3 regions of the Metabacillus dongyingensis genome follow, and region 1 is predicted to be linked to each of the others. Evidence: riboswitches for the same ligand, from Rfam matches in the RefSeq annotation. Region 1 holds a riboswitch; each other region holds the start of a gene.
The links. Region 1 has a riboswitch for thiamine pyrophosphate ahead of tenA (thiaminase II). Riboswitches for the same ligand answer to the same signal wherever they lie in the genome.
Positions count from the first base shown of each region.

Region 1 (10,667 bases):
CAAGTGCCGCATGACTTGGATGCTCCGCTGAAAAAACATAGGACATCACGGCTGCTCCCTCAATCTTTATATCTCTTAGATCAGGAATGACAGCAGGATTGATTCCTCCAATTGCAATGACTGGAATGCTGACAGATTCCGCTATTTCCGCAAGCTTGCTTATCCCTCTTGCTTCTAGACCATTTTTTGATGATGTTTGGAATACATGCCCGAAAAGGAGACGATCTGCCCCATTTTCAGCACAATATACTGCTTCAGCAGCAGTGTGGACTGAACAGCCTACCTCAAGATGCGGGAAGCGCTGTTTCACCAGTTTCACATTGAAGCTGTGCGATGGGAGCTGAACCTGATGCAAACCAGAAAGAACAGCTGCATCCACACGGTCATTCATGACAAGCTTTGATTTCGGAACCCCATTTTGATGGAGCTCTTCAATTAAGCTGATCAGTTCCCCAGCTGATTTATTCTTCTCTCTAATATGAATGGCATCTGCAGAGGTATGTATATCTGTGATGATTTTTACGAGCTCTGCAGCAGAGTGCCGTCCATCTGTGACAAGGTGCAATTTCACTTTTGCATCAGCATGGTTTGTGTCTCATCCCACGCTTCCATCTTTTCCGCCATATCCCAAAAACGATATTCATACATCGAGCTGATGAGGAAGTTTTCCTTCATCATTTGTCTCTCGTGATCGCTTGCACGCAGAGCAAGCTCGTCAAATCTTGCAATCTGCTCGAGGACAAGCTCTTTAAACCAATCACCGTGATAAGTCGCAATCCATTTCTCATAAACTTCATCACCAGGCTTGCAATCTTTCAGGTGCTCCCCGACTTCATAATAGAGCCAATAGCATGGAAGCAGAGCTGCAATGATTTCACCAAGATTTCCTGTCGCAACTGAACGGTACATATGGGAGGTGTAAGCATACGCAGTTGGCGATGGCTTAAACTCCTTCCGTTCGGTGTCTGTGATTCCAAGCAGGACAGAAAATTGCTGATGCAAAGAGAGCTCTGCTTCATAGGTTCCCTGTGAATGAACGGACATCCGGTATGTTGTATGAAGGTCAGGGGCCATCGCCCCTGCAAAAGCCTGCACTTTTGCAAAATGCGTTAAGTAATAAGAATCCTGCATCACATAGTATTTAAATTTCTCCTTTGAAAGGCTGCCTTCGCCAATTCCTTTTACAAAAGGATGTTCAAAGCTTCCTTCCCACCATTTATCTGCATACTCCCGGCATTCTTTTGAAAATGACATGTTTTGTTCCTCCTCATTTTTAGTATAAAAACGGCAAAAAACCACTTTTCGCATAGAAAAGTGGTGTATGAATAGACCTTTACACCACTTCCCTACGCTGGTTTTAGCCAGATCAGGTTCGGAGGGTCTTGAAGGCAAACTTCAATCTCAGCCCTTCTAAAAGGGCTCCCCTAGCGGTTGTTTATATATTATTTTAGAAATATTTACATGTACATCATACCATGCTCAAAGAAACTTTCAAGTCAAAATTATCAACTTTTATGGAACTCAAGCTCTTGCCTGAGCTCATCCACATATTCAGCTGATCCAGTCAGAATCAGTAAATCTCCGCGTTTCAGCTCTGTATCGCCATGCGGCACAATCGATTCATTTTCCCTGAAAATACGGACAAAAATAACGTCGCCTGTAAATGGAAAGCTGCGGAGCACCATGCCATCGTAGTGTCTGTTGTTCATTTTTATCTGATAAAGAGCTGAATCGTTATTGGTCAGAATCTTCATGATGCCAGGTGCTTCAATAAGAGCCCTCAGCAAGGTTTTGGTAGAAAGCAGAACAGAGAAGACATCAATGTCTTTCGCTCTTAGCTGCTCGTCTAATAATGGTGATGAGATGCTTGCAATCACCCGTCCAACTTCAACCTCTTTTGCAAACATGGCGATTTCAGCATTCGTATCCTCATCTCCTGCAGCAGCAATAAGGATATCAGCTTCAAATACTCCCTGGGACTGCAGGGTCTCAATTGAGTAATCTTCAAGCTCCTCAATATGAAACAATGATTCAGCGATCTGCTGTTCATTTTTATCGACATAAGTATGATACACCGTCGTATCGTACATCTTCGGATTTAACTCGCGTGTCACCGGCAGTGTCATTTGATTGGCTCCTATAAAAGCTACCTTCAGCTTCTTTTGCGAAGACAGCTGTTCAGGGAAAAGCTTCTTAAATCCAATCGGAGTAAAAATACTCGTCAGAACAGCCGTTAAAATGAGCGCACCTGACATTTGTGCATCAATCACATTTACTCTTTCTCCAATGGTAGCTGCCGCAATAACAAGGGAAAGGGTTGATGTCAGCAAAAATCCTGAAGCAAGCGTTGTTTTTGTGTCATACCATCTCTTCAGTAAATAAATCGGCACAATTTTAGAGATCAGCAAGGCAATAAACAGCAATGGGATCAGCATTAAAATTTTTGGATCCTTAAACATCGACCATACATCAAGATCGACACCAACCATAACAAAGAAGATCGGTATCAAAAATCCGTAGCCGAAGGAATCCATTTTCTGAACCATTTCTTTGTTTGGGGACAGCAGTGAGACCAGAACACCCGCTAAAAACGCTCCTAATATGTTTTCTGCCCCGATTGTTTCTGATAAGGCAACAAGGACAATGATCAGAGTGAAAATAGCCCTTGTCCCAATTTGAATCGTGCCTTTAGACATCGTTTCAATAAATGATCTGCTCTGAAAGGTTTTGCCGAGAAAATATAAAACAATTCCAGCACCAAATAACAGCAGCAGCAGCCATGTATTTGTATTTTCTCCTCCATAAATCGATGCAAACACGGCAAGCAGAATCATCGTCACTAAGTCTGCTATGACAGCAACGAGCAAGATAATCTGTCCGATATTCGACTTCATAATGCCTGCATCCTTCAGTGTAGGGACCACCACCCCGAGCGATATGGTGGAAATGATCAGCGTCATCAAGAAGGCATTTTCTATAAAACCAAAGAAAACAAACAAATACGATAAGAGCAGAGACAAGATAAAGATGCCAACAAAGACAAGAAAAGAAACGGCAAACGTATTTGGCGCTTCCTTCCCGCTCGGCAGCAATTCTTTCTTCCGTCCACCGATAAAAGCAGTGAAATCAATTTCAAGTCCGCTCAAAAACATAAGAAAAATAAAACCGAGCATGGATAGCGTTTCGAGCCACATATCCTCCTGAACAAGATTAAATCCGCTTTGCCCGATAATAATCCCCATTATAATCTCGGCAACTACAACAGGCATGACTTTAATTTTAAAGCGATGCAGCAGGAGAGGGGTTACAAAAGCGGCTAACAGTACGATAACTAGTGATGAAAAGGAATCTCCATGCACAGTATTTCCCTCCTAACTAAATCTAGATTAAATATTGCATGAACAATGTAGCCATACCAAAATAAATAAATATGGAAATAATATCATTAATCGTTGTAATAAATGGACCTGATGCAACAGCAGGGTCAACTTTGAGCCGGTGCATCACCAGCGGGACAAAAGCGCCCGCGATTGTCGAAACAGTCAGGGTTGCAAGAATGGAAATGCCTACTAAAAGTCCCAGGAAGAAATCATGCTGCCAAAAATAGACGACGCCTGTCACTAGAACTCCGCACACGGCACCATTGATAATTCCTGTACCAGCTTCTCTGGCAATAATTTTAAAATTACCGCCTTCTTCAAGGTCGCCCATCGCTATTCTTCTGACGGCTACCGCAAGTGCCTGAGTACCAGTGTTCCCCGCCATTCCGGCAATTAACGGGATAAAAACAGCAAGAATGGCCACTTTATTAAGCGTTTCTTCAAACTGTCCTATTAAATTTGCCGTTAACATTCCGAGAAATAATAGAATCACAAGCCAGGGCAATCTTTTTTTAGCGGCTGACAGAGGACCCCTGTCTATGGAATCCACATCAGATACAGCTGCAAGCTTCGAATAGTCATCAGATGCTTCTTCATCGATAACATCAACGATATCATCAACCGTTATAATTCCTAAAAGATGATTCTGAAAATCAACTACCGGCAGTGCAAGGAAATTATAATCTCTCATTTTTCTTGCTACATCTTCCTGATCTTCTCCTACAGATACGGAAAATACCCGTTCACTCATAATTTCGCCAATCATGAGATCATCATCGCTGACTATTAAATCACGAAGCGAGATAACGCCCACTAGATGCTTATCTTCATCGATTACATAAAGATAGTAAATCGTTTCAGCGTCAGGAGCTTCATGCTTTAAAATATGCATGGCCGATTTGACAGTTTGATTTGCAATAATGGCAATGAATTCCGTGGTCATGATACTTCCTGCCGTAAATTCTTCGTAATGCAGAAGTTCACGAATTTCCTGTGCAGCTTCATCATCCATGATGGTCAGATAGCTTGCTACCTGATCTTTGTTTAATTCGTTAAGCACGTCTACCGCATCGTCCGCGTACATGTGCTCAAGCATTTGTGATGCAAAACGCGGATCCATTTCGGATAAATACATTTCGTAATTGTACTCTTCATCTTCAATATTCTCAAAAAGAGCAGCCATTTCTTCAGGAGACAAATAATGATAAAGCTTCATTCGCTCCTCTTGCTCAAGCTTCACAAAGATTTTCGCCTGATCATACGGATGCTGCTCCAAAAACATGGAGCGAAACCCGTCTAAGTCTTCATTTTCCAAAGCTGTTACCAATTCCGCAGCTTCAATCTCTAATTTTTCTCTTTCATCTGACATCCAGAGTCTCCTCCTTCCCCAATCCGTTCCTATATTAAAGCCAAGACATCAAAATGTCATCAAATTGTGATACATTTTATATACATGCAGAAAACATGCGCAGCACTAGCGTTTGCGCTCTGTACTGTCGTTTTTTCCTTGTGATAAGGTAGCATGTTTTGCGATGTTTTACAAATGAATCCTTTGCAAATTCATTAATTTTCGCTAAGATTGATAAAGTGAAACTTCACTCACAGGGAGTTTATTCCCCACTGTTTGGTGGTTGAGAATAAAAAATATCATTCATTGCATTATTAGTTTTTTAATAGAAAGGGATCCATAATGAACACAGATAAATCCCCACAGCAGCAGTTAGACTACACACTTATTTTTATCATGTTTTTAATGGCGCTGACCAGTGCCATTGCGATAAGCAGTGCCCAACCTACTCTACCCGAAAAATTGCAGAATATAAACTTTGCCTTTCTTCAGCTTAGATGGTACATCATCGGTATTATCGCAGTCATCGGAACAATGGTCATTGATTTTGACCGCTTCAAACAGCTCTCATGGTATTTATATGGATTTGGGATGATTTTGCTATTGGGACTTGAAGTTCTGCCGTCGCCTATTGTAGAGCCGATTAAAGGTGCAAAAAGCTGGTATACCCTTCCTGGAATCGGTAATTTCCAGCCATCAGAACTGATGAAAATTTTTATGATTATTGTTCTTAGCAAAATCATTACTGACCACCGGGAAAAATACGCCACAAATACAGTCAGAGATGACCTGCTCCTGTTAGGTAAAGTATTTGCCGCAGCGGCACCTCCCATACTCCTGCTGATGAGACAGCCGGATACAGGGATGACAATGGTCTTTTGCGCTATTATCGGTTCATTAATTATTGTCTCGGGTGTTAAATGGAAAATCATCTTCAGCTTTATATTATCAGGTGCGGGAATGGCTGCTATTGGCGTATTTATTTTTTTCACATTTCCGGATTTCTTCAACAAGTACATTTTAGACACCAATTCTTATAAACTAGATCGTGTTTATGGCTGGCTTAATCCGTATGAATATTCCAGCGATATCGGATTTCAGCTTATCAAATCTCTTCTTGCAATCGGTTCGGGTGAGCTTTACGGAAAAGGATATCAGCAGCTTGAGGTTTACTTGCCTGAGGGGCATACAGACTTTATATTCGCCATTATCTCTGAGCAGTTCGGATTTATCGGCGGCAGTATCGTGATTTCTCTTTTCTTCCTTCTTATCTACCGGATGATTCATATTGCACTTGAGAGCAACGACCCATTCGGAAGCTTTTTATGCACAGGAGTCATCGGCATGATCACGTTTCAGGTTTTCCAAAACGTCGGCATGACCGTTGGCCTCCTTCCAATTACAGGACTCCCGCTTCCTTTTATCAGCTATGGAGGAAGTTCACTTGCAACCTACATGATTGCCATCGGCATTGTGTTGAATGTCAGATCACGAACCAGAAAGTATATGTTTGACTAATGATGAAACCCGTTTTTATAACGGGTTTTTTCTTTTATCCTGAATTCTTTTCTTTCTTTAATGGAACGATGAAGGTATATGATATTTTTGATTCTTTAAAGATATCTGCTATCATCTTAGAAAAAGAGACAAATGAGGACGGATTCAGATGAAAATTGATATTATCGGTGATATTCACGGCTGTTTTGACGAGTTTTGCGAGCTTACGGAAAAGCTTGGCTATGATTGGAATAATGGGTTTCCTGTTCACAGCACCAGAAAACTTGCTTTTGTAGGAGATCTGGCTGACAGGGGACCCCATTCTATAAAAGTAATCGAGGCCGTTATAAAAATCACTTCGAACCAAGCAGGATATTATGTGCCAGGCAACCACTGCAACAAACTTTACCGTTACATGCTCGGAAACAAAGTCCAGGTTGCACACGGTTTGGAAACGACAGCGGCAGAACTTGAAGCATTGGGAGAAGAGGAACGAAAGGATGTCTATCAGAGTTTTATGAAGCTCTACGATCAATCTCCTCTCTATCAGGTATTGGATGAGGGCAGACTGGTCATTGCCCATGCAGGAATCAGGGCTGACTACATAGGTAAAACGCACAAAAAAGTAAAAGAATTTGTGCTTTACGGGGACATAACCGGCCAGACTAACCCTGACGGAACTCCTGTCAGAAGAGACTGGGCAAAGCTTTATAAAGGTAAACCGTTCATTGTCTATGGGCATACACCAGTACGGGAAGCACGGTTTGTCGGCAATACGGTGAACATTGATACTGGAGCAGTATTTGGAGGCTATTTAACAGCGCTCAGATATCCCGAAAAAGAGATTGTCACAGTCAAATCATCTTTGCCGTATGACGAATCTAGGTTCCGGGAGATGGATTGAAGAGCCTGATATTAGGGTAAGAGTAAATCTATTTTCGATATCATCGGATTTATTTCCGATCACCACTTTTAAATATCAAAAAAACTCATGCCGTACTCAGCATGAGTCTTTCTTATTTATAACCGATTGGATATCATTCGGCAAATCAATCTTGAAGTTCATTTCTTTTTCCAAAAACGGATGAAAGAATGAAAGTTCAGCACTGTGCAGCGCCTGCCTTGATAGAAGCTGATGACTTCCCCCATATAAACTGTCGCCGCTCAGCGGATGGCCGATGTGGGACATATGAACTCTTATTTGATGCGTTCTTCCTGTTTCAAGCTTCAGGGAAACTAGTGTATTGCATTCGGAAAACGCAATAACATGGTAATGGGTAACAGCAAGCTTGCCATCATCTCTGACGGTCCGTTCTATAATGCTGTCCTCTTTCCTGCCGATTGGCGCAGAAATTGTACCCTGCTTCATCAACACTTTCCCTTCAACCAAAGCTGCGTAAGTCCGTCTGATTCCGCCCTGCTTTTGAAGAGAGGAAAACAAGGAGTGTGCGAAACGGTGCTTTGCGACAAGCATTAGCCCGGATGTATCCTTATCGAGACGGTTGACAACATGAATAGTTGCATCGATCCCTTTTTCCCCGTAATAAAAGAGCAGACCATTTGCAAGCGTCCCGCCTGGATGTTCACGCGAGGGAATTGTTGGAAGATAAGGCGGCTTATTAATAACAAGACACCATTCATCTTCATACACAATATCAAAGTTTACTTTTTCAGGAAGCATGCCTGAACTTGGCTTTTCAACAGGAAAGATGACTTTGAGCACATCTCCTGACTTAAGCTCGAAGCGGACGGTTGCATGTTCACCATTTACTAAAATGCATCCGCCTCCGAACTTGATATCGGTTAAAGCGCGCTTTGATATATTCTTTTCCTTAAGATAATCCCTTATGAGCATGCCTTCTTCAGCAGCAGGGATTGTCCATGTTAATTGAAACGCGTTCACAACTATCTTCCTCTCAGGATCCTATTCGGAAATAAATGAGTCGCGGACTCTTTTCCAGAATGGAAATGGCCTGAATCTCGCAAACCTGATTTTTTCATTGGCAACACGGCATTGAATCGATTTTACGTCTTTATGCAGAAGCGTTAAATGATCGATGGTGATTTGGAAATCAACATCATTAACCGGCTTTAATAAACAAGTATGATGATCCGGCAAAACAAGAGGAGAACCTACTGTTCTGAATACCCGGTTATTGATAGAAGCCATTTCCGCAACCTGAATCGCAGGAATTGATGGATGCAAAATAGCACCGCCAAGTGCCTTGTTGTAAGCTGTACTTCCTGATGGTGTAGATATGCAAAGACCATCTCCGCGGAAGGTTTCAAAAATCTGCCCTTTGATTTCAAGATCCATGACAAGAGAGCCTTCAATCGCTTTCACGGTACATTCATTTAAGGCAAGATAGCGTGCTTCCCGTCCTCCGTCATTATGTCTGATGATGACTTCAAGCAGCGGATATTCAACAACCTGATACGGTGTCTTTGCAATCGCAATCACAAGCTTCTCAATCTCATCCGGAACCCAGTCGGCATAAAAACCCAGATGACCAGTATGTACTCCTACAAATGCCGTTTTATCAAGCCTGCTGCGGTAGCGGTGAAAGGCATATAAAAGTGTCCCGTCTCCTCCGACTGAAATCACAATATCAGGCTTGTCCTCATCATATTCGAGATGAAAATCCATTAAATAGGCTTTCATCTTATGCATTAGTGTATTTGAAACGGTATCTCCTTTAGAAGTGACCGCAAATTTCATAACAGCATGCCCCTTTATTCATCATTTATCTTTCGTTTCTGTTTTCCTTGAAAAAATGACTTGTGCATCTCTTATTTCTCCGCGAATCTTGGACATCTCTTCATCTAAAAGAAAAGCTGCTTCTGCTGAACTTTTCAGCCTGATCTTAATGTCTTCGGGGAAATTCCCGCTGTACTTATAATTAAGAGAGTGTTCAACAGTTGCCCAAAAATTCATCGCAAGCGTTCTGATTTGAATTTCAACCAAAATGCTTTTTTCACCTGAAACTGTCTGAACAGGATATTTGGCCACTACATGGTAGGAGCGGTATCCGCTTGCTTTTTTTTGCGAAATATAATCACGTTCTTCAATGATTTCAAAATCATTCCGCTGTCTGAGCATTTCGACGACAAGCTTTATATCATCTACAAACTGGCACATCATGCGAATTCCAGCTATATCCTGCATTTCAGTCTCAAGCGCATCAAGCGAAATATTTTTGCGTCTTGCTTTATCAAGAATACTGGCAATGGGTTTAACTCTTCCTGTAACAAATTCAATCGGCGAATGGCTGCCTTCTAGTTCATATTGCGCTCTCGTTCCTCTAAGCTTTACTTTCAACTCATCAACCGCTTGATGATACGGTGCTAAAAATACTTCCCATTTTCTGCCGATCATAGCCTTCCCCCTCGTCATTTAGAAAAGCAGAAGCGCCCGATTAGCTCTGACATGGCAGAAGTATCCGGCAGAGAAGTCCGGGTATGACTTTTTTGGCGGATTTGTTCTGGCCGAGCGAGTTGGGCCACTCCGCTTGCCATCAATGCGCAAACTTTATCTTATTTATAAATCAACACTCTTTTATGTATTAGTCATCTAAACCAAATGCCTCAACGACTTTCTTTTCCATTTCTTCCCCATAGTTTGCGTTATCTTTAATATTTTCAAGCAAATAGGATAATTCATCATGGATATCTGTCAGCTCAATCGTCAATCCGTTTACATTCAGATCTACGGGGATTCCGCTGTCTAATGCAGTTTTCAGCTGCGGCCAAACTTCTGCTGGCAGGTTTGTATAAATAAAGTCTTCCTTATTATCCATTATGTAAATAAACGCCAATTGATCGGAGTCGACCAGCATCTGTCCCTTTGCAGTCAAACCATTCAAATCATTTTCTCCAAAAGGCATCGCTTTAAGTATCATTCTTTCTTGATCAAGTACGGCTTCATTCACTTCAATTCTTCGTTTCATAAAAATCTCCTTCCAAATCAATTCCACGTCTATTTTATCATATTCACCCTGTGCATGATAAATATTGAAAACCGTTTTTTTAATTGCCATAATAAATAGAAATGAGGAATCGCCCGTTCTGGGGCTGGACAACACCGAAAAGCGGAGCCCGAATGCAATGTTGCTTACCATATTAATATCTGATAACCGAAAGGACGTTATAACCATGACCCAGGAAATTGAAATTGAATATAAAAATCTGCTTACTGAAAATGAATTCTCCCGACTGACTGATTTTTTTCAAATCTCTGATGATGACTTCAGACACCAGGAAAACCATTATTTTGATACGCCGGAATTCCATCTTAAAGAGCTGGGTGCGGCCCTTCGCATTCGCTTTAAAAACGGCAGGTACGTACTGACATTAAAAGAACCTGCACCTGTCGGCCTGCTTGAAACTCACCAGGAAATTACAGAAAAAAAAGCAGCTGAGCTTCTTTCATCCGCTTCAGCTCT
Region 1 covers NZ_CP082944.1:1,215,507-1,226,173, reverse strand. Annotated here, with positions in the region: gene tenI (thiazole tautomerase TenI) at 1-571, opposite strand, end outside; gene tenA (thiaminase II) at 568-1,254, opposite strand; TPP riboswitch at 1,327-1,436, opposite strand; gene K8L98_RS06020 (monovalent cation:proton antiporter family protein) at 1,506-3,359, opposite strand; gene mgtE (magnesium transporter) at 3,382-4,749, opposite strand; gene K8L98_RS06010 (FtsW/RodA/SpoVE family cell cycle protein) at 5,071-6,246, shown strand; gene prpE (bis(5'-nucleosyl)-tetraphosphatase PrpE) at 6,395-7,129, shown strand; gene K8L98_RS06000 (RluA family pseudouridine synthase) at 7,226-8,128, opposite strand; gene K8L98_RS05995 (NAD kinase) at 8,150-8,944, opposite strand; gene yjbM (GTP diphosphokinase) at 8,966-9,601, opposite strand; gene K8L98_RS05985 (UPF0738 family protein) at 9,789-10,172, opposite strand; gene K8L98_RS05980 (CYTH domain-containing protein) at 10,378-10,667, shown strand, end outside.

Region 2 (10,667 bases), 2.2 Mb from region 1:
TTCAAAGCTTTTTCAAAGCTGTTTTGTTTTCCTGTTTCAAGAAGGAGATCCCGGATAATGTCTTCTCCAAATTCATCTGCCAAAATTTTAACGGCGTAGTAGCTCTGAGTATACACTTCCGCTTCCGGACTGTCTTCCAATGCATTTGCCCAGCTTCCGGGATTTCTTAGCTCATCGAAAGGGATCACCTTGTCGATGGGGATTTTTGCATCCTCTCCGTTATAGCCAGCATATTCTGCAACGCCCTCATTAAACCAGATTGGAATTTTCAGCGATTCGATTTCCATTTTCTCTAATGCTTTCTCCATATAGTAATGGGCATATTCATGGTAAAAGGTTTCCACGACAAGCGGAGATGCGGCATCGAGATCATCCGGAATCACGATGGCCATGGTTTCTTTCACATGATCGTAAAACCCCATATAATCCAAATATTCAAGCTCCTGCAGCGAGTCCGGCGATTCATCAAGGAGAATCAGGTCAATGGGCTGATCCTCGATCTTGCCGAACAAGCGGGTGCTGATGCTCCTTGCGTGATCGAATTCGTCTTCAACCAGCTGGATATCCCTTTTATTAAGAGAGGAATAGTAAACAGTAAGATGAGAAATTTTCTTCGTTTCAGCAGTTTCTTTGTATTCTTCATAAGGATCAATCGGCAAAAAAGCGTTCACCTGAAACTCAAATTTCTCCCTGGGACTGATATTTTGATAGTTGAAATGAGTCGTCATTACATTCATTAGGACTACGAAGAACAAGGTAATAATTAAACTGAAGGTTGTGATGGAAAGGAAGATGGATCCTGACAGTCCCTTGAAAAAGAGCAGATTCCTTTCCTTGCGGTGGATCAACTCGTATATAGAATAGATAAACAAGCCAAGCAGCAAAAGCGTTATAACGCTTCCTGCGATTACGCTTGCAGGTATATTTAAAAAGAGAAACAGAACGTAAAACACACCGGTGAAATAAACGATATACAGGATTGATAAGAAACTATGCAGAAGTATTTTCACTTGAAGCCTCCGTTTTGCCTTAGTCTATGAACATATTCTGTTTTATGAAAAGAAACTCCTTTTAGAGGTAGGGATTTAATTTTCGCTTGTCGAATTTTTTCAGCAAGGAGTGTTGAAAATGAATTTTAGAATAAGAAAAGCTGTTAAAGAAGATGCGAAGCAAATCGCAGTTGTTCACGTGGACAGCTGGAGAACAACCTATAAAGGTATTGTAGCAGATGAATATCTTGAAAGTCTTACATATGAAAGCAAAGAAAAAATGTGGGTGTCTATTGATCCGGAGACTGTTTTTGTGGCAGAAAATCAGGATGGCCAAATAGCAGGGTTTGCAGGCTTCGGACCAGAGCGGACAAAGGAATATGGATTTGATGGGGAATTATATGCGATCTATCTATTAAAAGAAGTGCAGGGAGCAGGCATCGGGCGCAGGCTTGTAGAGGCAACTGCAAATGAACTGCTTCGGAAAAACTATCAATCTATGCTGCTGTGGGTAATGGATGAGAATCCTTCAAAAGGATTCTATGAACGCTTTTTGCCCGAAAGGATCGCAGAGGACGTCTATACGATTGATGGGACAGATCATCAGGAGACCGCATTTGGATGGCGTGATTTGTCGAAACTGGCAGCTGCATTGAAAAGGAAAGAGGGATCACTGTGAATCGAGCATTAATACTGGGCGGAACGCAATTTTTCGGCAAAAGACTTGTTCATAATCTGCTTGAAAATGGGGCAAAAGTGACGATTGCAACAAGAGGAAGAACTCATGATGACTTTGGAGATGGCGTAGAGCGTCTGATTATCGATCGTGAAAACAAAGAATCAATGATTAAAGCCTTTGATCATAAACAATGGGACGTTGTTTATGATCAATCGTGTTTTTCGCCGCTTGAAGCAAAATCTGCTTATGAAGCGCTACACGGCAAAATCAGGCATTATATTTTCACTTCGACAATGGCAGTCTATGAATTTGGGAGAGGGAAGACAGAAGAGGACTTTGATCCTCTGTCGTATGAGCCTTCTTTTAAAGAGCGCAAAGACTATAAAGGGATAAGCGGCTATCAGGAAGCGAAACGCAGTGCAGAAGCCTATCTTTTTCAGAATGCGGATGTGCCTGTTGCCGCTGTAAGACCTGCTCTGGTAATCGGAATAGATGATTATACGGAACGCTTTTTATTTCATGTGAAAAAGGTGAAGAACGAGGAACCGATTGGAATTGCAGATCCTGGATATTTTTACAGCTATACTTCAGCTGAGGACGCAGCGGGATTCTTGTATATGGCTGGAGAAAAAACCTTAACGGGTGCATACAATGCCGCTTTTGAAAAAAGTCTGTCACTGAATGATCTTCTGCTTAAAATCGGATGTGCTGTCGGGAAAAAAGCGATTGTGACAAGGGAGATTGCGAAAGAGAATGCTTCACCTTATGGATTATCAGGTGAATGGACACTGAATGTGTCAAAGGCTGAAAGTGCTGGATACTCATTTGAGGAATTGGATCCGTACTTAGAGAAATTAATAGAGGTAATGAAAAAAGAAACGTGACCTTGTCGCGTTTCTTTTTAGTGGGGTAAAACCTGCTGATGAAATACCGAAGCAAAATATGCGAATACAAACCCAAGCGGGAAAGAGAAAATCATAGACCAGCCGTTGACTAATTCTTCTTCGTTGCTGATCCTTATCGCTTCAAAATAACCATATAGAAAATGAATAATCGACAATAAAAATGTTATCATCATCAATGAGAAGGATAGATTCATCATTTGCCCTCCATAAGAAATCTATTACTACTAGTACATGCTGATGATAGAGTGTTTATGACAAGAAATAAGTTCTGACCGAAGAGTCAGGCGCTGGAATAGACATGAATGGAAGAAATTATATAAATTTTAATAGGATAAAAAAGCACCGAAAAAAATCGGTGCTTTTGACAGAATCTATTTTCTTTTTAAGACAAGTGATTTAGAAGCAGTGAGCATCAGTACTAAGACGATTGAGCAAATGATAAATGTAGGCACCATGTAGGAAGCGTTATAGCCGGCTGAATACAGCAGAACGGGCTTATCGCCTGCAAATTCTGCAAAGAAAATAGCGCCGGCAAGTGTATGTGCAGCAAATCTAAGGAAGCTTCCCAGAAAAGCCGCTGCTACTACGTAAGCAATTAATCGTCCTCTGTTAAGAGGATTCAGAGAGCTTTGGACTTGTTTATAGAAAACTCCTCCGGCACCTACCACGGTAAATGCAACAAAATAGTCAAGAAAACCCTGGACTGGATGCACAATTGTGGTGTAGCCCATAATCGTCTGCAAAACGCCAAGTAAAAAGCCTGTCAGCAGTCCTCCCTTTAATCCGTGGCGAAAACCCATGATCAGGACTGGAATCATTGCAAGCGAAATTGACCCTCCCTGAGGCATTTTGCCAATGAAGCTTGTTGCTAAATCAAGCAGAAATGCAATTGCTGATAGAATCGCTGCTTCTACTAAAAAAACTAGACGTGTATTTGTCTGCATAGCTCTTCCCCTTTTCAGCATTGACCGGGGCAGTTTTTTTCCATAATAAAAAGCAATGCGGGGAATGTCGGATGGTTTCCACGCACTGCTTTGGTTGGGTTATCACTTGAATCCATCGCCACATCCCTACGTAAGCTTTAACTATACAGGTTCAACGGGTCTGAACATAACGTTCACTCTCAGCCGAATGGCTCCCCAAGTGGTCAAATGCAATATATGATTTAGACACTACTATACAGGAAGTTGCAAAATTCGACAAGACTAAATCTTGATTTTTTTCAGAAAAGAATGGAAAGCTCTTTTATCTGTCTTTACAAGGATCCAAAATCTTGCTATAGTTTCCATGAATTCAATATATGCAGGGGAGCTGAGTGAACTTGGCTGAGAGGATACTGATTCTTGTATCGACCCTTTAACCTGATCTGGGTAATGCCAGCGGAGGGAATGCGGAAGATGCATTACTTTTCCATAACTTTGCGAATGCGTTAAGGCTGCCCCAGTGGCAGCCTTTTTTGTTGTTCGGTCAGATATTCATATATTAATAAATTTTAAGGAGGATAAAGAATGTCCAGTGTAAATCTAGCATTTCAGGTGCTGCCTAAATCATCAGAAGGGAATACATATGAAATTGTCGACAAAGCGATCGAGGTTGTTCAGCGATCAGGAGTTAAATATGAGGTAGGTGCGATGGAGACGGTTATGGAGGGAGAGCTAGATGAATTGATTGATATCGTTAAGCAAGCGCAGGATGCCTGTATTTCAGCCGGTGCAACCGAGGTAATGACTCACATGAAAATTCATTACCGCCCAAAAGAAGGGGTCACAATGGATGAAAAACTTAAGAAATACCGTTAAAACACTTTCAGGAATAGCGCTTCCTGGTATAGTGCTGCTGTCATTCCTCTTTTTGTGGGAATTGGCTGTCATCGTTTCAAAAGTGGAAAATTGGATTCTGCCTCGTCCGACTCATATTTTCATCACGCTTGCTGAAATGAGGGGAACGATAGGCGGACATATCCTGCAGACTCTGTCGGAAGCAGTACTTGGTTTATTGATCGCTGTAACAGCGGGCGTATTGATTGCTATCTTAATAGACCTGTCAGATTGGGTTCGAAAAGCAGTTGAACCGCTGCTTGTTCTTTCACAAACCATTCCAATAATAGCGCTTGCTCCATTGCTTATCATCTGGTTTGGATTCGGCATTTTTCCTAAAGTAATTGTCGTGGCGCTCGTTTGTTTCTTTCCGATCGCCATCAATCTTTCTGACGGCTTCCGTTTAGTAGACAGGGATATGGTGAAGCTCATGAGAACGCTTGGAGCAAGCCGCAGACAGATGTTTTTAAAATTGAAGCTTCCAGCTGCAACACCTTTCTTTTTTTCAGGGTTGAAAATAGCCGGAACATACAGTGTGATGGGGGCGGTTATCGGAGAGTGGCTGGGTGCAAGCAAAGGACTCGGAATTCTATTGACTCGATCCTCCCAATCGTTTCTGACAGATAAAGTATTTGCAACAATCGTCTTAATAGTAGGTTTAAGCTTAATCATTTTTACACTTATTGAAATACTGGCAAGAATCATGATGCCTTGGAAATATAAGCAGCAAAAGCATTCTAACTAGCACGGGGGAGAAAAAATGAAACAACTCGTATTTATTCTATTTAGTTTAGTGTTCATCTTATCTGGATGCGGATCGGCAGAAAAATCCTCTGATGAGGAATTAAAAAAAGTGAAGATTATGCTGGATTGGTTTCCAAATACAAATCATACAGGCATTTATGCAGCGAAAGAAAATGGCTTCTATAAAGAAGAAGGTCTTGATGTTGAAATAGTTGAACCTGGTGAAGGAGTCAGTGCGGATCAGATTGTTGCCTCTGGTGAAGTTGATTTTGCTGTCAGCCATCAGGAGAATATTACACACGCAAGATCAACAGGTGTGCCGATTGTTTCAATAGGAGCAATCATACAGGAGAATACTTCTGCATTTGCTTCTTTAAAAGAAGAAAACATCACTTCTCCAAAGGATTTTGAAGGAAAACGTTACGGGGGATGGGGTTCTCCTACAGAAGAAGCTGTTATTAAAGCTGTAATGGATAAATCGAATGCAGACTTTGAAAAAGTGGATTATGTCACGCTTGGAGCAACAGACTTTTTCAAGTCGATCGGACGCGATACAGACTTTCAATGGATTTTCCAGGGATGGGATGGGGTTGAGGCTGCTCGCCAGGGAATTGAATTGAACTACATCTATTTAAAAGACCTTGATCCAGCATTAAACTATTACACTCCGGTTATTGCAACCAGCGAATCCAAAATTGCAAAAGACAAAGAAATGGTTCAGTCCTTCATGAAGGCTACATCAAAGGGTTATCAATTTGCCATTGAAGAGCCGGAAGAAGCAGCGGATATTCTGATTAAAAATGTACCTGAGATTAATGCTGAGCTAGTAAAGGAAAGCCAAGTGTGGCTAAGTGATCAGTATCAGGGAAAAGCGAAGCAATGGGGCATTCAAGATGAAAAAGTCTGGAAAAGATATGCCGATTGGATGTATGAACGAAAGCTGATTGAAGAGAACATTGAACCAAGTGAAGCTTTTACAAATGAATTCCTGCCTGAAGGAAAGAAATAGCATGCTGACTCTTTCTCAAATCAGCAAATCTTATTCTAAAGACCAGAATGTCCTGATGCCGACAGACTTGAATGTGAAAAAGGGTGAATTTGTAAGCATTATTGGACCAAGCGGCTGCGGAAAAAGCACATTGCTTGATATTATAGCCGGCATCAATAAGCCGACTAAAGGCAGTGTAAAGTATAATGGAGAAGATATTACAAATAAAACCGGTCTTGTCGGCTATATGCCCCAAAGTGATGTATTGTTTCCATGGAGAACGGTTTTGGATAATGTTATTCTTCCATTAGAAATACAAGGTACCGGGAGAGATGAGGCGCGCACTCAAGCTCGCGGTCTTTTCCCGAAATTTGGGCTTGCAGGATTTGAAGAGCATTATCCCTTTATGCTCTCAGGCGGAATGCGGCAGCGTGCCAATTTCCTAAGAGCATACCTAAACAATAAAGAACTTCTTCTATTAGATGAACCATTCGGCAAACTTGATGCGATGACAAGACTTGAACTGCAGAAGTGGTTTATCCAAATATGCGAGGAAACAGATCAGACAGTGATATTCATTACACATGATATGGATGAAGCTATCTTCCTGTCAGACAGAATCTTCATCCTCTCACCAAGACCTGGATGCCTAATAGAAGAAGTGAACGTAGAATTTACACGGCCAAGGAAAGAAAATCTCATTACTAGTTCGGAATTTGCTTTACTTAAAAGGAGATTGCTTGATGTTCTTCATTTAAAACAGTCCTGATTCGAATATGACGCACTGAATTTCAGACAAATTCAGTGCGTTTTCGATAATTAAAATCTTTTTTTATAAAATGATAAAAAAGCTATTGCAAAGGGAATTTCAGCGTGGTATATTATTATTCGTTGCCGCGAAAAACGCGAAAAAGCAACACAGCCTAAAAAAAAGAAAAGTAAAATTAACGCTTGACTTTAAAACGGCAAAATGTTATATTAATAAAGCTTCGCTTGAAGCAAATGATCTTTGAAAACTAAACAAAACCAAAAGCGTACCAAACGTTTTAAATTTTTGAAGTCAGCAACAAATTGAGTCACAAATTTTCTTCGGAGAGTTTGATCCTGGCTCAGGACGAACGCTGGCGGCGTGCCTAATACATGCAAGTCGAGCGGACCTCTTCGGAGGTCAGCGGCGGACGGGTGAGTAACACGTGGGCAACCTGCCTGTAAGACTGGGATAACTCCGGGAAACCGGAGCTAATACCGGATAGTATCTTGAACCGCATGGTTCAAGTTGGAAAGACGGTTTCGGCTGTCACTTACAGATGGGCCCGCGGCGCATTAGCTAGTTGGTGAGGTAATGGCTCACCAAGGCAACGATGCGTAGCCGACCTGAGAGGGTGATCGGCCACACTGGGACTGAGACACGGCCCAGACTCCTACGGGAGGCAGCAGTAGGGAATCTTCCGCAATGGACGAAAGTCTGACGGAGCAACGCCGCGTGAGTGATGAAGGTTTTCGGATCGTAAAACTCTGTTGTTAGGGAAGAACAAGTGCGAGAGTAACTGCTCGCACCTTGACGGTACCTAACCAGAAAGCCACGGCTAACTACGTGCCAGCAGCCGCGGTAATACGTAGGTGGCAAGCGTTGTCCGGAATTATTGGGCGTAAAGCGCGCGCAGGCGGTTTCTTAAGTCTGATGTGAAAGCCCCCGGCTCAACCGGGGAGGGTCATTGGAAACTGGGAAACTTGAGTGCAGAAGAGGAGAGTGGAATTCCACGTGTAGCGGTGAAATGCGTAGAGATGTGGAGGAACACCAGTGGCGAAGGCGACTCTCTGGTCTGTAACTGACGCTGAGGCGCGAAAGCGTGGGGAGCGAACAGGATTAGATACCCTGGTAGTCCACGCCGTAAACGATGAGTGCTAAGTGTTAGAGGGTTTCCGCCCTTTAGTGCTGCAGCTAACGCATTAAGCACTCCGCCTGGGGAGTACGGTCGCAAGACTGAAACTCAAAGGAATTGACGGGGGCCCGCACAAGCGGTGGAGCATGTGGTTTAATTCGAAGCAACGCGAAGAACCTTACCAGGTCTTGACATCCTTTGCCACTTCTAGAGATAGAAGGTTCCCCTTCGGGGGACAAAGTGACAGGTGGTGCATGGTTGTCGTCAGCTCGTGTCGTGAGATGTTGGGTTAAGTCCCGCAACGAGCGCAACCCTTGATCTTAGTTGCCAGCATTCAGTTGGGCACTCTAAGGTGACTGCCGGTGACAAACCGGAGGAAGGTGGGGATGACGTCAAATCATCATGCCCCTTATGACCTGGGCTACACACGTGCTACAATGGATGGTACAAAGGGCTGCGAGACCGCGAGGTTTAGCCAATCCCATAAAACCATTCTCAGTTCGGATTGCAGGCTGCAACTCGCCTGCATGAAGCTGGAATCGCTAGTAATCGCGGATCAGCATGCCGCGGTGAATACGTTCCCGGGCCTTGTACACACCGCCCGTCACACCACGAGAGTTTGCAACACCCGAAGTCGGTGGGGTAACCGCAAGGAGCCAGCCGCCTAAGGTGGGGTAGATGATTGGGGTGAAGTCGTAACAAGGTAGCCGTATCGGAAGGTGCGGCTGGATCACCTCCTTTCTAAGGAAGATATGAGGACGCTTTTGGTTTTTGTTTAGTTTTGAGAGATCATTCTCTCTATGATAGAAGACAAATCATCCGATTTGTCGGTTGTTCTTTGAAAACTAGATAACGTAATTGATAACAAGTAATTCACTGAGATTTACGCTTACCATAATTAGTGATTTTCTAGACATTTATGTCTAAACAAACAACGAAATGCGAAACGCATCTTATGATGCGGTTGACCATTTAGGTTAAGTTATGAAGGGCGCACGGTGGATGCCTTGGCACTAGGAGCCGATGAAGGACGGGACTAACACCGATATGCTTTGGGGAGCTGTAAGTAAGCTTTGATCCAGAGATTTCCGAATGGGGAAACCCACTGTTCGTAATGGAACAGTATCTTTATCTGAATACATAGGATAATGAAGGCAGACCCGGGGAACTGAAACATCTAAGTACCCGGAGGAAGAGAAAGCAAACGCGATTTCCCAAGTAGCGGCGAGCGAAACGGAATTAGCCCAAACCAAGAGGCTTGCCTCTTGGGGTTGTAGGACACTCTATACGGAGTTACAAAGGAACGAGGTAGATGAAGCGACCTGGAAAGGTCCGTCAGAGAAGGTAATAACCCTGTAGTCGAAACTTCGTTCCCTCCAGAGTGGATCCTGAGTACGGCGGGACACGAGAAATCCCGTCGGAAGCAGGGAGGACCATCTCCCAAGGCTAAATACTCCCTAGTGACCGATAGTGAACCAGTACCGTGAGGGAAAGGTGAAAAGCACCCCGGAAGGGGAGTGAAAAGATCCTGAAACCGTGTGCTTACAAGTAGTCAGAGCCCGTTAACGGGTGATGGCGTGCCTTTTGTAGAATGAACCGGCGAGTTACGATCCCGTGCAAGGTTAAGTTGATGAGACGGAGCCGCAGCGAAAGCGAGTCTGAATAGGGCGTTTTAGTACGTGGTCGTAGACCCGAAACCAGGTGATCTACCCATGTCCAGGGTGAAGTTCAGGTAACACTGAATGGAGGCCCGAACCCACGCACGTTGAAAAGTGCGGGGATGAGGTGTGGGTAGCGGAGAAATTCCAATCGAACCTGGAGATAGCTGGTTCTCTCCGAAATAGCTTTAGGGCTAGCCTCAAGTATGAGAGTCTTGGAGGTAGAGCACTGATTGGACTAGGGGCCCTCATCGGGTTACCGAATTCAGTCAAACTCCGAATGCCAAAGACTTGCTCCTTGGGAGTCAGACTGCGAGTGATAAGATCCGTAGTCAAGAGGGAAACAGCCCAGACCACCAGCTAAGGTCCCAAAGTATACGTTAAGTGGAAAAGGATGTGGAGTTGCTTAGACAACCAGGATGTTGGCTTAGAAGCAGCCACCATTTAAAGAGTGCGTAATAGCTCACTGGTCGAGTGACTCTGCGCCGAAAATGTACCGGGGCTAAACGTATCACCGAAGCTGTGGACTGTTCTTACGAACAGTGGTAGGAGAGCGTTCTAAGGGCGTTGAAGCTAGACCGTAAGGACTGGTGGAGCGCTTAGAAGTGAGAATGCCGGTATGAGTAGCGAAAGAGGGGTGAGAATCCCCTCCACCGAATGCCTAAGGTTTCCTGAGGAAGGCTCGTCCGCTCAGGGTTAGTCGGGACCTAAGCCGAGGCCGAAAGGCGTAGGCGATGGACAACAGGTTGATATTCCTGTACCACCTCCTCACCATTTGAGCAATGGGGGGACGCAGGAGGATAGGGCAAGCGCGCTGTTGGATATGCGCGTCCAAGCAGTTAGGCTGAGAAGTAGGCAAATCCGCTTCTCATAAAGGCTGAGCTGTGATGGCGAGGGAAATTTAGTACCGAAGTTCCTGATTCCACACTGCCAAGAAAAGCCTCTAGCGAGGTGAGAGGTGCCCGTACCGCAAACCGACACAGGTAGGCGAGGAGAGAATCCTA
Region 2 covers NZ_CP082944.1:4,033,620-4,044,286, reverse strand. Annotated here, with positions in the region: gene K8L98_RS20175 (hypothetical protein) at 1-1,010, opposite strand, end outside; gene K8L98_RS20170 (GNAT family N-acetyltransferase) at 1,129-1,668, shown strand; gene K8L98_RS20165 (NAD-dependent epimerase/dehydratase family protein) at 1,665-2,552, shown strand; gene K8L98_RS20160 (hypothetical protein) at 2,570-2,767, opposite strand; gene thiT (energy-coupled thiamine transporter ThiT) at 2,945-3,517, opposite strand; TPP riboswitch at 3,624-3,725, opposite strand; TPP riboswitch at 3,868-3,980, shown strand; gene K8L98_RS20150 (MTH1187 family thiamine-binding protein) at 4,082-4,372, shown strand; gene K8L98_RS20145 (ABC transporter permease) at 4,347-5,135, shown strand; gene K8L98_RS20140 (ABC transporter substrate-binding protein) at 5,151-6,143, shown strand; gene K8L98_RS20135 (ABC transporter ATP-binding protein) at 6,145-6,891, shown strand; rRNA gene K8L98_RS20130 (16S ribosomal RNA) at 7,209-8,746, shown strand; rRNA gene K8L98_RS20125 (23S ribosomal RNA) at 8,981-10,667, shown strand, end outside.
Region 2: it holds a riboswitch for thiamine pyrophosphate, as region 1 does, so the genes downstream of both, K8L98_RS20150 (MTH1187 family thiamine-binding protein) here and tenA (thiaminase II) in region 1, are expected to answer to the same signal.

Region 3 (10,667 bases), 1.5 Mb from region 1:
CCCGGACAGAATTTGTGATTTTAATGTTAAGTGAAAACTTCAGCATAAAGGCAACATCTGGATGATAGACCGTTCGCAAGGATGAAGTTGCATAAAATGCCTGTCCATGCTGACCTAAATTTTCAAGCATGCCTTCTTGAATGAATTCTTGAACAGCTGAGTCTTTCAGCAAATACTCAGCTTGCCACGGATGAATTGGAAGAAGTGCGTATTCATCCTTTCCTGCGTACTTCTCTTTAAACTCAGCACTGATCTCCGGGTCATCCTTGACAAGCTGCTTTATAAGTTCAATTGCCGACTTTGGCATTGTTGACTTTGAATAAATGGATTCAGCATGAGCTCTAAAATAATGCAGCGGAAATGCTCCTTTTAATTCTGGTGAATACACCTTAATATCTGATTCTGTCATTCCCTGTCTGCTTTTTGGTGTCGGATGAAGCAAATGTCCAAATAAAAGGGACTGCTCTGCTGCAATAAAATCAAATGAGGTTTGATAAAGTTCTTCTTCATCATCTGAACGCTCTTCAAGAAATTGAGCCATGGATTCACAGCTTTGTTTGACACGCAAAAGCAATTCTTCATTTTTTTCAGCTGATGAAGCATTTTCACCCAGTTCTTTCAGCGTTTTTTCAATGCATGTTATGTAATTGATTTCCTCATTATCACAGTACACTGGGCAGTCTAACAAGTGACGTCCTGTCTCAGATAGATAGCCTGCCGGGATATAAAGACAGGAATTTTGATGTTGTAAAATAACATGAATCCAATTGCCGCTGTGCTTCTTTCTTAATTCTTCAGGTGCATCCGCACTTAGATTCCCGCTGTTTGTCTCCCGCAGAAAGCAATTTAAATAGCTTTGAAGAGTTGCTTTTTCAGCAAGAGCCATTGCTTCAAGTTTGTTCATACTGCAGCCTCCTTGTTTCATCTTCGCCAATTTCTTTCATTCTTCTTATGATTTTTTTAACTTCAGCCATTTTTGTTAATGGATTCAAAAAGGTGAATTTCAGGCAGGCATCGCCGTCCACCTTTGTCCGGGCTATGATCACTTCTCCATTTTTCAGTAGAATTTCCCGAATTTGATAGTTTAGCTGATTGAGCTTCTCATGCGTGAGAATGCCTGTCCCCATGTATCTGAAAACAACTGTGCTCAGTTCGGGCTGATGATAGACGCTGAACTCACGCTCTTTTTTCAGGAGCTCAAACGTTTCCTGTGCTAGAAGCAGCGTATGATCAATCATTTCTGCCCATTCCTCTTTTCCGACTAATTGAAAAGAGAGAAACGGCTTTAGTGCATCAAAGCGTCTGGTTGTCTGAATGGATTTGAAGACTAAATTCGGGATGTCATCTTCCTCGTCTTCAATTGGATTCAAATAATCAGCATGATGCCTGATAAACGAAAATGACTCCCGATTTTTCACAAGAAAAGCTCCGCAGCTGATTGGCTGATAAAACATTTTATGAAAATCTACTGTAATGGAATCTGCTTTCTCTAAACCTGCGAGTTTATGCTTATGGGTATCTGTTAAGACAAGCCCGCCTCCATAAGCAGCATCTGCATGAAACCACAGGTCATAATCTTTAGCCAGGCTGCTCATTTCCTCCAGCGGATCGATGCTGCCAAAGTCTGTTGTACCTGCAGTGCCGATCAGCGCAAAAGGCAATTCTCCATTTTCTTTCAGATTGTACAGGCATGCAGCCAAGTCTTCCATACACATGCGGTACTTTTCATCCGCTTTAACTAATACAACAGAATCTTCGCCTAAGCCTAATATCGAGGCTGCCTGCTGGACAGAAAAATGAGCTGCTTCGGAGCATAGAATTTTCAGACGATGCAGTTCTTTCGGAAGACCCTGCTTTTTAATATTCCATCCCCAAAACTTTAAGGCAGCGCGTTCCCTTGCAAGCAGGAGGCCCATTAAATTGGACTGCGTTCCCCCGCTTGTCATCACACCGTCTCCGTCCGGCAGCTGGAACATCCCGCACAGTCCATTCATTACATACTGCTCAACCATTGTAGCTGCACCGCTTTGATCCCATGAATCCATCGATTGATTTAATCCGGAAATAACGGCTTCAGCCGCTAACCCGGGAATCATTGGCGGGCAGTGAAGATGAGCAGCAGTTAACGGATGGCTGACATGAATGGTATTTGAAGTGATATCCGTAAGTTTTTCAAATACTGCTTGCTGATTTTGATTCATTTTAGGATGAAAGACCGGAAAGTGTTGATCTAATTCTTTCTTCACATCCAAAGGAGTCATCCCGCTGTAGGGATTTTGTGACATCATTATCCTTTTAACGCAGTTCATCGCATAAGTCATTTGAGATTCATAATTTTTTAAACTTGATTCATAATTTGATAAAAACAAATGCTCAAAGGCTGTTTTTTCCTGAATGGCTGTCAAATGATCCACATCCTAAACTAAACTTGGGCTGAGCGTTCTTTCTGCAGCTTTAACAGAATCGAAGAATATGTCACAAACTGTGTCAAGCTGTTCTCTTGTAATAATCAGCGGCGGCAAGAAACGGACCACGCTGCCGAAGCGTCCGCCAAGCTCAAGGATAAGACCCCGTTTGAAGCATTCCTGCTGAATAAGCTTTGCGAGCTTCGGATGAGAAGGATAACTTCCTATGGAATCTGCAGATGCTGTTTTATCTACAATTTCAGCGCCAACCATCAGTCCTAATCCACGAACATCTCCAATAGACGATACTTCTTGCTTCATCTGTTTTAAACGTAGCATTAAAAATTCTCCAAGCAGAGCTGCCTGTTCATCAAGCTTTTCCTGCTTAATAAATTTCATTGTTGCTGTTCCGGCTGCAATCGCGATCTGATTTCCGCGGAATGTGCCTGAATGTGCTCCCGGTTCCCATTGATCAAGATCTTTATGATAGACAACAACCGCTAAAGGAAGGGTTCCGCCGATTGCTTTTGAAAGAACAACAACATCAGGATTGATGTCTGCATGTTCAAAGGCAAACATTTTTCCGGTGCGTCCAAATCCTGTCTGCACTTCATCGATGATGAGAGGAATTTGCTGTTCTTTTGTAATATTCCGTACTTGTCTTACCCATTCATCAGGAGCTGGAATGGCTCCTCCCTCACCTTGCACGATTTCCATCATCATGCCTGCGGGTTTCACAATACCGGATTCAGGATCGTTCAGAGTGCGCTCAATAAATGTAGAGCCGATTGCTGCCCCTTCTTCTCCACCAATACCAAATGGGCAGCGGTATGAGTAGGGATAAGGCAGGAAGTGCACGTCTGACATTAAATTGGGTATTTTGCTTTTAGGACCAAGGTTGCCCATCAGACTAAGAGAGCCATTTGTCATGCCGTGATATCCGCCTTGGAAAGAAAGCATGCCTCCTCTGCCGGTTGCTGTTTTCACAAGTTTCATAGCTGCCTCAACAGCATCTGATCCTGATGGTCCGCAAAATTGGATTTTTGCATGTTCAGCAAATTTTTTCGGAAGAGCGTCAAACAGCTCCTCTACAAACTCCTCTTTCATTGGAGTAGTAATATCCAGCGTATGAAGCGGACGCTTGCCTTTTATCACATTTTCCATCGCTTCTATAACAACAGGATGATTATGTCCAAGTGCAAGAGTACCTGCTCCTGCCAAGCAATCTATGTAGGTTTTATTCTCAACATCCTTCACATAAATCCCTTCTGCCTCACTGATCGCAATTGGAATTCTGCGCGGATAAGATCTTGCATTTGATTCTCTCTTGCGCTGGCTGCTTAAATAAAATTCATTTGTTAGCATAAATAATCACCTTTCTTATTTGAAAATAATTATCATTCTCATTTAAAAAAATTAAAAATTTTTTCTCAGCAAAATTTTAAGCTGGTTTGTCAAATCTATCATCGCAAGATCCGCCCTGTTTACTTGTCCAATCATATTTGGAAAGCTGTGTACTAACTGTTCATAGTACAAATATGTGACAGGAACTCCTGAATTTTCAAGTTTTTCAGCATATTGTTTCCCTTCATCTCTTAACGGATCGTATTCAACAGTCACAATCATTGCGGGAGGCAAATCGGCAGAATTTATTGCAAGCAGCGGCGATGCATATGGATTTTTCCCCTGTTCCTGATTGCTTAAATAATGATTCCAAAACCATTCCATTTTCTCTTTCGTCAGATTAAATGAATAGCCCGATTGATAAGATTCCGTGTAAAAATTGTGATTCAATACAGGAGTGAGTAAACACTGCATTGTAAATGCTTGCTTTCCTTGATCCTTCAGCCAATGTACAGCTGCAGCTGCAAGGTTTGCCCCGGAAGATTCTCCCCCAATTGCAAGTTGGGCTGGATCACCATTCCATTTAGATATGTTTTGAGGCGCCCACTCTGAAACGGCAAGAACATCCATAAGCGCCGCAGGAAACGGGTGCTCTGGTGCAAGCCGGTAACCGACGGATACAATCAGACAATTCGCGTGCTTTGCAAGATACCTGCACATAGAATCGGCACTGTCGAGATCTCCAAAAACCCACCCGCCGCCATGCATAAATACCAATACTGGCAGCATTTCCGCTGATGCAGGCTGATAAATCCTTACAGGAATTTGATGATCAGCTGATTCGATTTTTTCGTTGTAAATCATCATGTCATTCATTTCTATCTTTTGAAAGAATGTTCGTGCTTCTTTATAAAAATACCGTGACTGCTCAGCAGATAAGTCGCTTAATGGAGGATGTTTGAGTTCAGCCATTCTAGCACCTATTTTATCCAGCAGCTCTTTCATATCTTCATCAATTGGGAGATGGGTTTTCACATAACGCTCCTGCCTTTTCATTTAATAGATCCTTATCTTCACTTGGAAGCTTAATAAAGTTTACATTCTTGTTTGACATATAATCATTAAAACGAGTCTTTTCACCAATAACGAGTGCCGCTCTTTTATGAGGAAGCAAAATGGTATCCGCAACATATCCGCCAATTTCTTTTAAAATTGGAATGACGATCCTGTTTCTTATATCAGGTTCGCCAATGATTCTGCTTGATCCGTATTTTTTCATAAGAAATGCAGTCATTGCCCTCACAATCATTAAGCCATGCTCTTTATTCAAAAGCTCCCTTGGCCCAATTAATAAATGCATTCCAAGATCACCTGTTTCAGCTTGATAATAGTTCCTTATTGAATCATGCTGGATAGAATACGCAATCAAATAGCCAGCTGGCCTGTCATCTAAAAAACATAGAAAAACCCGTTTGTGCTCTGCTTTAACGGTGCGTTCTAAATAAGCCTTAAACTCTTCTTCACTTACATTCAGCTTCCAGAACGGCGCGATATGCGGCTGATGCATCCAGCTGAATAAAATCTGAAAATCTGTTATTTTGACCTGCCGAAGAGAAATAGTTTGGTTTAACTCTCCGTCTTCTATGATGGCTTCAAATTCATATACGTTTTCTATATGATTCAGCTCCTTACTGTCTTGTCAGTGAGTACACATGAATATTAATTGAAAATGATTATCAATGTCAATGACTTCTGAAAAATCAGTCATTCCTGCCTATGCATTTTTTTGAAATAAGAATAAATTCTAGCACATCATACCTATACTTTTATTCATAAAAAAAGAACAGAATTTAATCTGTCCTCTTTTCTGCTGTGCAGTATTCTTTATGGTTTAAGTACTTAATCATTTTACCCGCTATAGTTTACATAATATTATTATATTAAATTCAGGGAACTTCATCATCTTTTATTCTATGTATTTTCTCTGAATCCTTCTGAACCGCCTTATTTTTGCCAGTAATCTAGTATTCATGAGAGATTTACAGAAGAACCAAAAAAAAATTGAGCTGGATCGCCGTTAAAAAATCCAAACATTAAGAAAACGTGCAAATGATCATCAAGATTTGCACGTTTTCTTTTATTCTCCTATTCAAGATACAGATTTCTTCAAAGCAGCCGCACTTTTATAGACATCTTCTGCAAGACTTATCGATGTAATTACCGAGACCCCGTCGGCACCTGCTTCAATAACTGCACGCGCATTTTCAGCTGTAATGCCACCAATTCCTACGATTGGAATCAAAATGCCGCAGTTTCTTACTTCTTCAAGAAGAGAAGTCCCCTTAACAGGCTTTGCATCTGTTTTTGTACGCGTAGGGTAAATAGGCCCTGCTCCGATATAATCGGCTCCATCCTCGATTGCCTTCTCTACCTCTGCAAGGGTATGGGCTGAGACACCTACAATTTTCCCCTCGCCTAAAATCTTTCTTACTGCTCCGGCATCTTCATCATCCTGTCCGATATGAACTCCATCTGCATTTAGTGCAAGAGCTAGTTCAATGTCATCATTTATGATAAATGGTATTCCATGGTCCTTACAAAGCTGCTGCAGTTTTCTTGCCAGGTTCTTTTTTTCGCTGCCTGTTAAAGCATCCGTTCCTTTTTCCCGGAACTGAAACATAGATATGCCTCCGCTAATTGCTTGGAACAGGACTTTTTCAGGGTCTTCCGTACAGTTTGTGCTGCCCATAATAAAATAAAGCTGGAGTTTCGCGCGCACTTCCTCATTCCACATGCAAAGGTCCCCTCTTTTTCTTTTGATAAGCCCAATGATTTGTAGGTCCATGGCCCTGTCCTAATTTAAGATCTTCTTTTATCGCTTCCCGGATGAACGCAACGGCGGTTTCTGCCGAATGATAAATTGACTTTCCTTTTGCGATCTCGGCTGTAATGGCAGCTGCGAAGGTACAGCCGGTTCCGTGTGTATTTTTTGTATGAATACGTTCACTTGTAAAATAGCTGAACTCTGTTCCATCAAATAACAAATCTACTAACTGTTCCTCGTTTTCAGCATGACCTCCCTTAATCACAACATTTTTCACGCCAAAAGAATGCAGGATTTTGGCAGCAGTCTGACGATCATCAAGATTGAGAATGTTCAAACCCGTCAGCACTTCAGCTTCTGGAATGTTGGGAGTAACGACCAAAGCAAGCGGAAGCAAATGATTTTTCAATGCTTCTACTGCTTCATCCTGCAATAATGAAGCACCGCCTTTGGCTATCATGACGGGATCTACAATCACTTTGCTCCAATTGAACCTCTTTATTTGTTCAGAAACAGCTTCAATAATTTCACTATTAAAAAGCATTCCGGTTTTAATGGCATCAGCTCCAATGTCTGAGCCAATCGCTTCAATCTGCTGCACAACCGCGTCCGCTGTTAATGGAAACACACCATGTACACCTAGTGTGTTTTGAGCGGTAACCGCTGTAATGGCAGACATTCCGTATACATTCAATTCCTGAAACGTTTTTAAATCCGCCTGAATTCCTGCTCCGCCTCCGCTGTCAGAGCCTGCAATTGTCAGTGCTTTAGAGATTGACATGGCTGACCTCCTCAAGCGCAGAAAGTTTTTGAATATTATCAGCTGAAATGGTATAAAGATTGTTTAAAAACTCGATTTGAAAGCTTCCGGGACCTTCAATTCCTTCAGCTGCAAGTTCTGCAGCACTCCCGTAAACCGCTAATGCTGCAGCAGAAGCACGAACATAATCTTTTTCAACAGCGCAAAATGCGCCGATAACAGAGGTGAGCAAGCAGCCTGCACCTGTTACTTTAGTTAATAGAGAATGACCATTTTTGCATATATATGTTGTTTCTCCATCTGAAACAATATCCTGTTTTCCTGTAATGACCGCAATAGTGTTTAACTGCTTTGCAGCTTTTACAGCAAGTTCGATTATGTCACCTTCGCCGTCACCGGAGTCGACTCCTTTTATCGACCAGCTCTCCCCAACGACATTTGCCACTTCAGCAGCATTCCCTCTAACTGCAGTGATCTCCAGTTCCTTTACGATTTTTTGTGCTGTTTCAGTACGGTATTTTGTTGCGCCTGCACCAACCGGATCAAAAATGACTGGCACGCCATGCTTATTGGCAGATTTCCCTGCAAGCAGCATCGCTTCTACATTTTCTTCGTTTAAGGTGCCAATATTTAATACGAGTGCCCCAGCAATTTTCGCCATATCCGCCACTTCTTCCTTGGCGTAAGCCATGACCGGCGATGCTCCGATTGCTAACAGGCCATTTGCTGTAAAATTCGTTACCACAACGTTTGTAATATTGTGCACCAGAGGTTTTTCTTTTCTTACTTTTTCTAGAATCGCATAAATCGTTTTAGGCTCTATCATATTTTTTCCTCCCCATAATAAAGAGCACTCTGCCGCGGCAAAGTGCTCATATGTATCCCTGAATCACATCCCTGCGCTGGCATTATCCAACAGGTTCATTCGGTCTACGGCAGATAGCCGTACTCTCAGCCTGATTCCACAAGCTCCCGTTTTCATTATTTTATTTTATGATTCAAAGTCTACTCTTCTGACACTGGATTTGCAACCATTAAGCAGCTGTTTTTTTTCTCCATCACTTTTGTTTTTATCAATAAAATGAAAATAAGTATGATTGGAATCCCAAACTGAAATGGCAAATGAATGTATAAAGGCACAATTTCAAGTCCAATTTTTATATGCAGGAATCATACTCGGAGAAAATCTATGAGGCACTCAAAACGGGCAATCACCAAGTTCTTTTCTCATAAGCTTCTTGTGATTCAGACATTAGACTGTATTATCATTTTTATTTCCTCAATTTTAGAGCCGATTTGTCAGGAATGGATTATTATTCCTTTCCAGGTTCATTTATGTGAATCAAATAATAAGAACCCAGCTTTCCTGGTTTATTGATTCCTATTTGTGCTAATAGTATTTTTCAAAGTAGGCAAGATCAGCAGCCAAAATAAAAAAGACATCATATCTGATGTCTTTACTTTCTTTCCAATGCTAATTTTATGCCAAATCCAATGAGTACTGCACCGGTAATGCCTTCCATCCAATTTTGTACAGCTGGCTTCTTCATGAAAGCACTCAATTGATGAATCAAATAAATATAAATAATAAACCAAATAAAAGTAAGAAAGGTGTATGTTAATCCCATGATCATAAACTGTGTAAAAGTATTTGATCCCGGCTCCAAAAATTGAGGCAAAAAGGTTAAAAAGAAAACAGCTACCTTAGGGTTTAGGAGATTTGTCAAAAATCCCTGCTGATAACAGCTGACTTGCTTTGCTTCAGGCTTTTGTTCTTCTCTATCTTGTATTCTGCCCGGTTTTTTTAAAGTCCATAAAGATTTAAGGCCTAAATAAATGAGGTAGCAAGCTCCCGCGTACTTCAGGATTGAAAAGAGAAAAGCTGATTTGACAATAAGTGCTGATAAACCTAACACAGCTGCAAAAGTATGAATTAAAAGTGCTGTCAAAGCCCCGAACACTGTTTTCATTCCTCCTGCCCGCCCGCCAGTGATTGTATTCTTAGTAGCGATGGCTGTATCAGGTCCAGGCAATAAAATTAATAAGATCGACATGATGATAAATAATGATAAGTGCTCCAAGCTTATCACCCTCCATTCTGAATTTTACCTATTTTAACATATGGAGGGAAAGCTTGATAGAGCCTAATTTAACGGGAAAGCAGTTTCCAGATTCCTAAAACATCCAGCAAAACAAGGAAAATAGCAATTGGAGCTACATATCTCATTAAAAAGAACCAAGTGTTAAAGAGCCCTTTAGATAAAGACGAACCGTTAGCAAGTTCTGAGTAAAGCATGGATTTTTTCATTTTCAAAGGAACAAAGATGGAGATCAGCAGAGCGCCAATCGGCATCAAAATGTTGCTGACCAAATAATCGGCTGCATCAAAAATTGATTTTCCGAAAATGCTTACGTCACTCCAGATTCCGAATGATAAGGCAGATGGCACTCCAACTGCGAATATAGTCAGTCCAATGATCCAGGACCACTTAATCCGTTTATTAGCATCACCTTTAGCAATTACAGAAACGATAATTTCAAGCATGGAAAACGCTGATGTTAATGAAGCAAATAAGAAAAGCAGCAGGAAGGCAACAAAGAATATCATTCCAAATGCCATTTGATTAAAAACGGTCGGCAGAACATTAAATAACAAGACAGGCCCAGCATCGGGCTTCAGTCCAAATGTAAAAACTCCCGGGAAAATAGCTAATCCTGCCATAACAACTATAAAGATATTCATACCTACAATCGAAATCGCTGATTGCGGCAAATTTGAATCCTTCGGCAAGTATGAACTATAGGTAAGCATTACTGAAACACCCACACTTAGTGTGAAAAAGGATTGTCCAAGTGCTGCAAGAATGGCCTCAGAAGTTAATTTTGAAAAGTCAGGATAAAATAAAAATTGTACACCTTCCATTGCACCTTCTAGTGTAATGGAACGGAATATCAGCACTATAAATAATAGAAATAAGGCCGGCATCATAAATTTGCTTGTACGTTCAATCCCATTTTGCACACCCTTTGCAACAACGGCAATGGTTATGATCATAAATACAAGGTGAGCTCCAACGCTAAGCAGCGGATTAGAAATCGTAGCACCAAATAACTCCCCAAACTGCTGCTGATTAAGTCCATTCAGTTCTCCTGATATCGCTTTAACTAAATATAAAATGATCCATCCGCCAATGACACTATAAAAGGAGAGCAAAACAAAGCATGTTATCATGCCCAGGTATCCAATAGAATACCATTTTGAATCCGGTGCAATTTTTTTATAAGATTCAATCGCATCACTTTGTGTGCTTCGCCCGATTGCAAACTCTGCAAG
Region 3 covers NZ_CP082944.1:2,733,414-2,744,080, forward strand. Annotated here, with positions in the region: gene K8L98_RS13550 (IucA/IucC family protein) at 1-904, opposite strand, end outside; gene K8L98_RS13555 (pyridoxal phosphate-dependent decarboxylase family protein) at 891-2,414, opposite strand; gene K8L98_RS13560 (aspartate aminotransferase family protein) at 2,418-3,770, opposite strand; gene K8L98_RS13565 (alpha/beta hydrolase) at 3,822-4,784, opposite strand; gene K8L98_RS13570 (GNAT family N-acetyltransferase) at 4,762-5,433, opposite strand; gene thiE (thiamine phosphate synthase) at 5,899-6,543, opposite strand; gene thiD (bifunctional hydroxymethylpyrimidine kinase/phosphomethylpyrimidine kinase) at 6,533-7,354, opposite strand; gene thiM (hydroxyethylthiazole kinase) at 7,341-8,159, opposite strand; TPP riboswitch at 8,211-8,319, opposite strand; gene K8L98_RS13590 (LysE family translocator) at 8,791-9,414, opposite strand; gene K8L98_RS13595 (sodium-dependent transporter) at 9,483-10,667, opposite strand, start outside.
Region 3: it holds a riboswitch for thiamine pyrophosphate, as region 1 does, so the genes downstream of both, thiM (hydroxyethylthiazole kinase) here and tenA (thiaminase II) in region 1, are expected to answer to the same signal.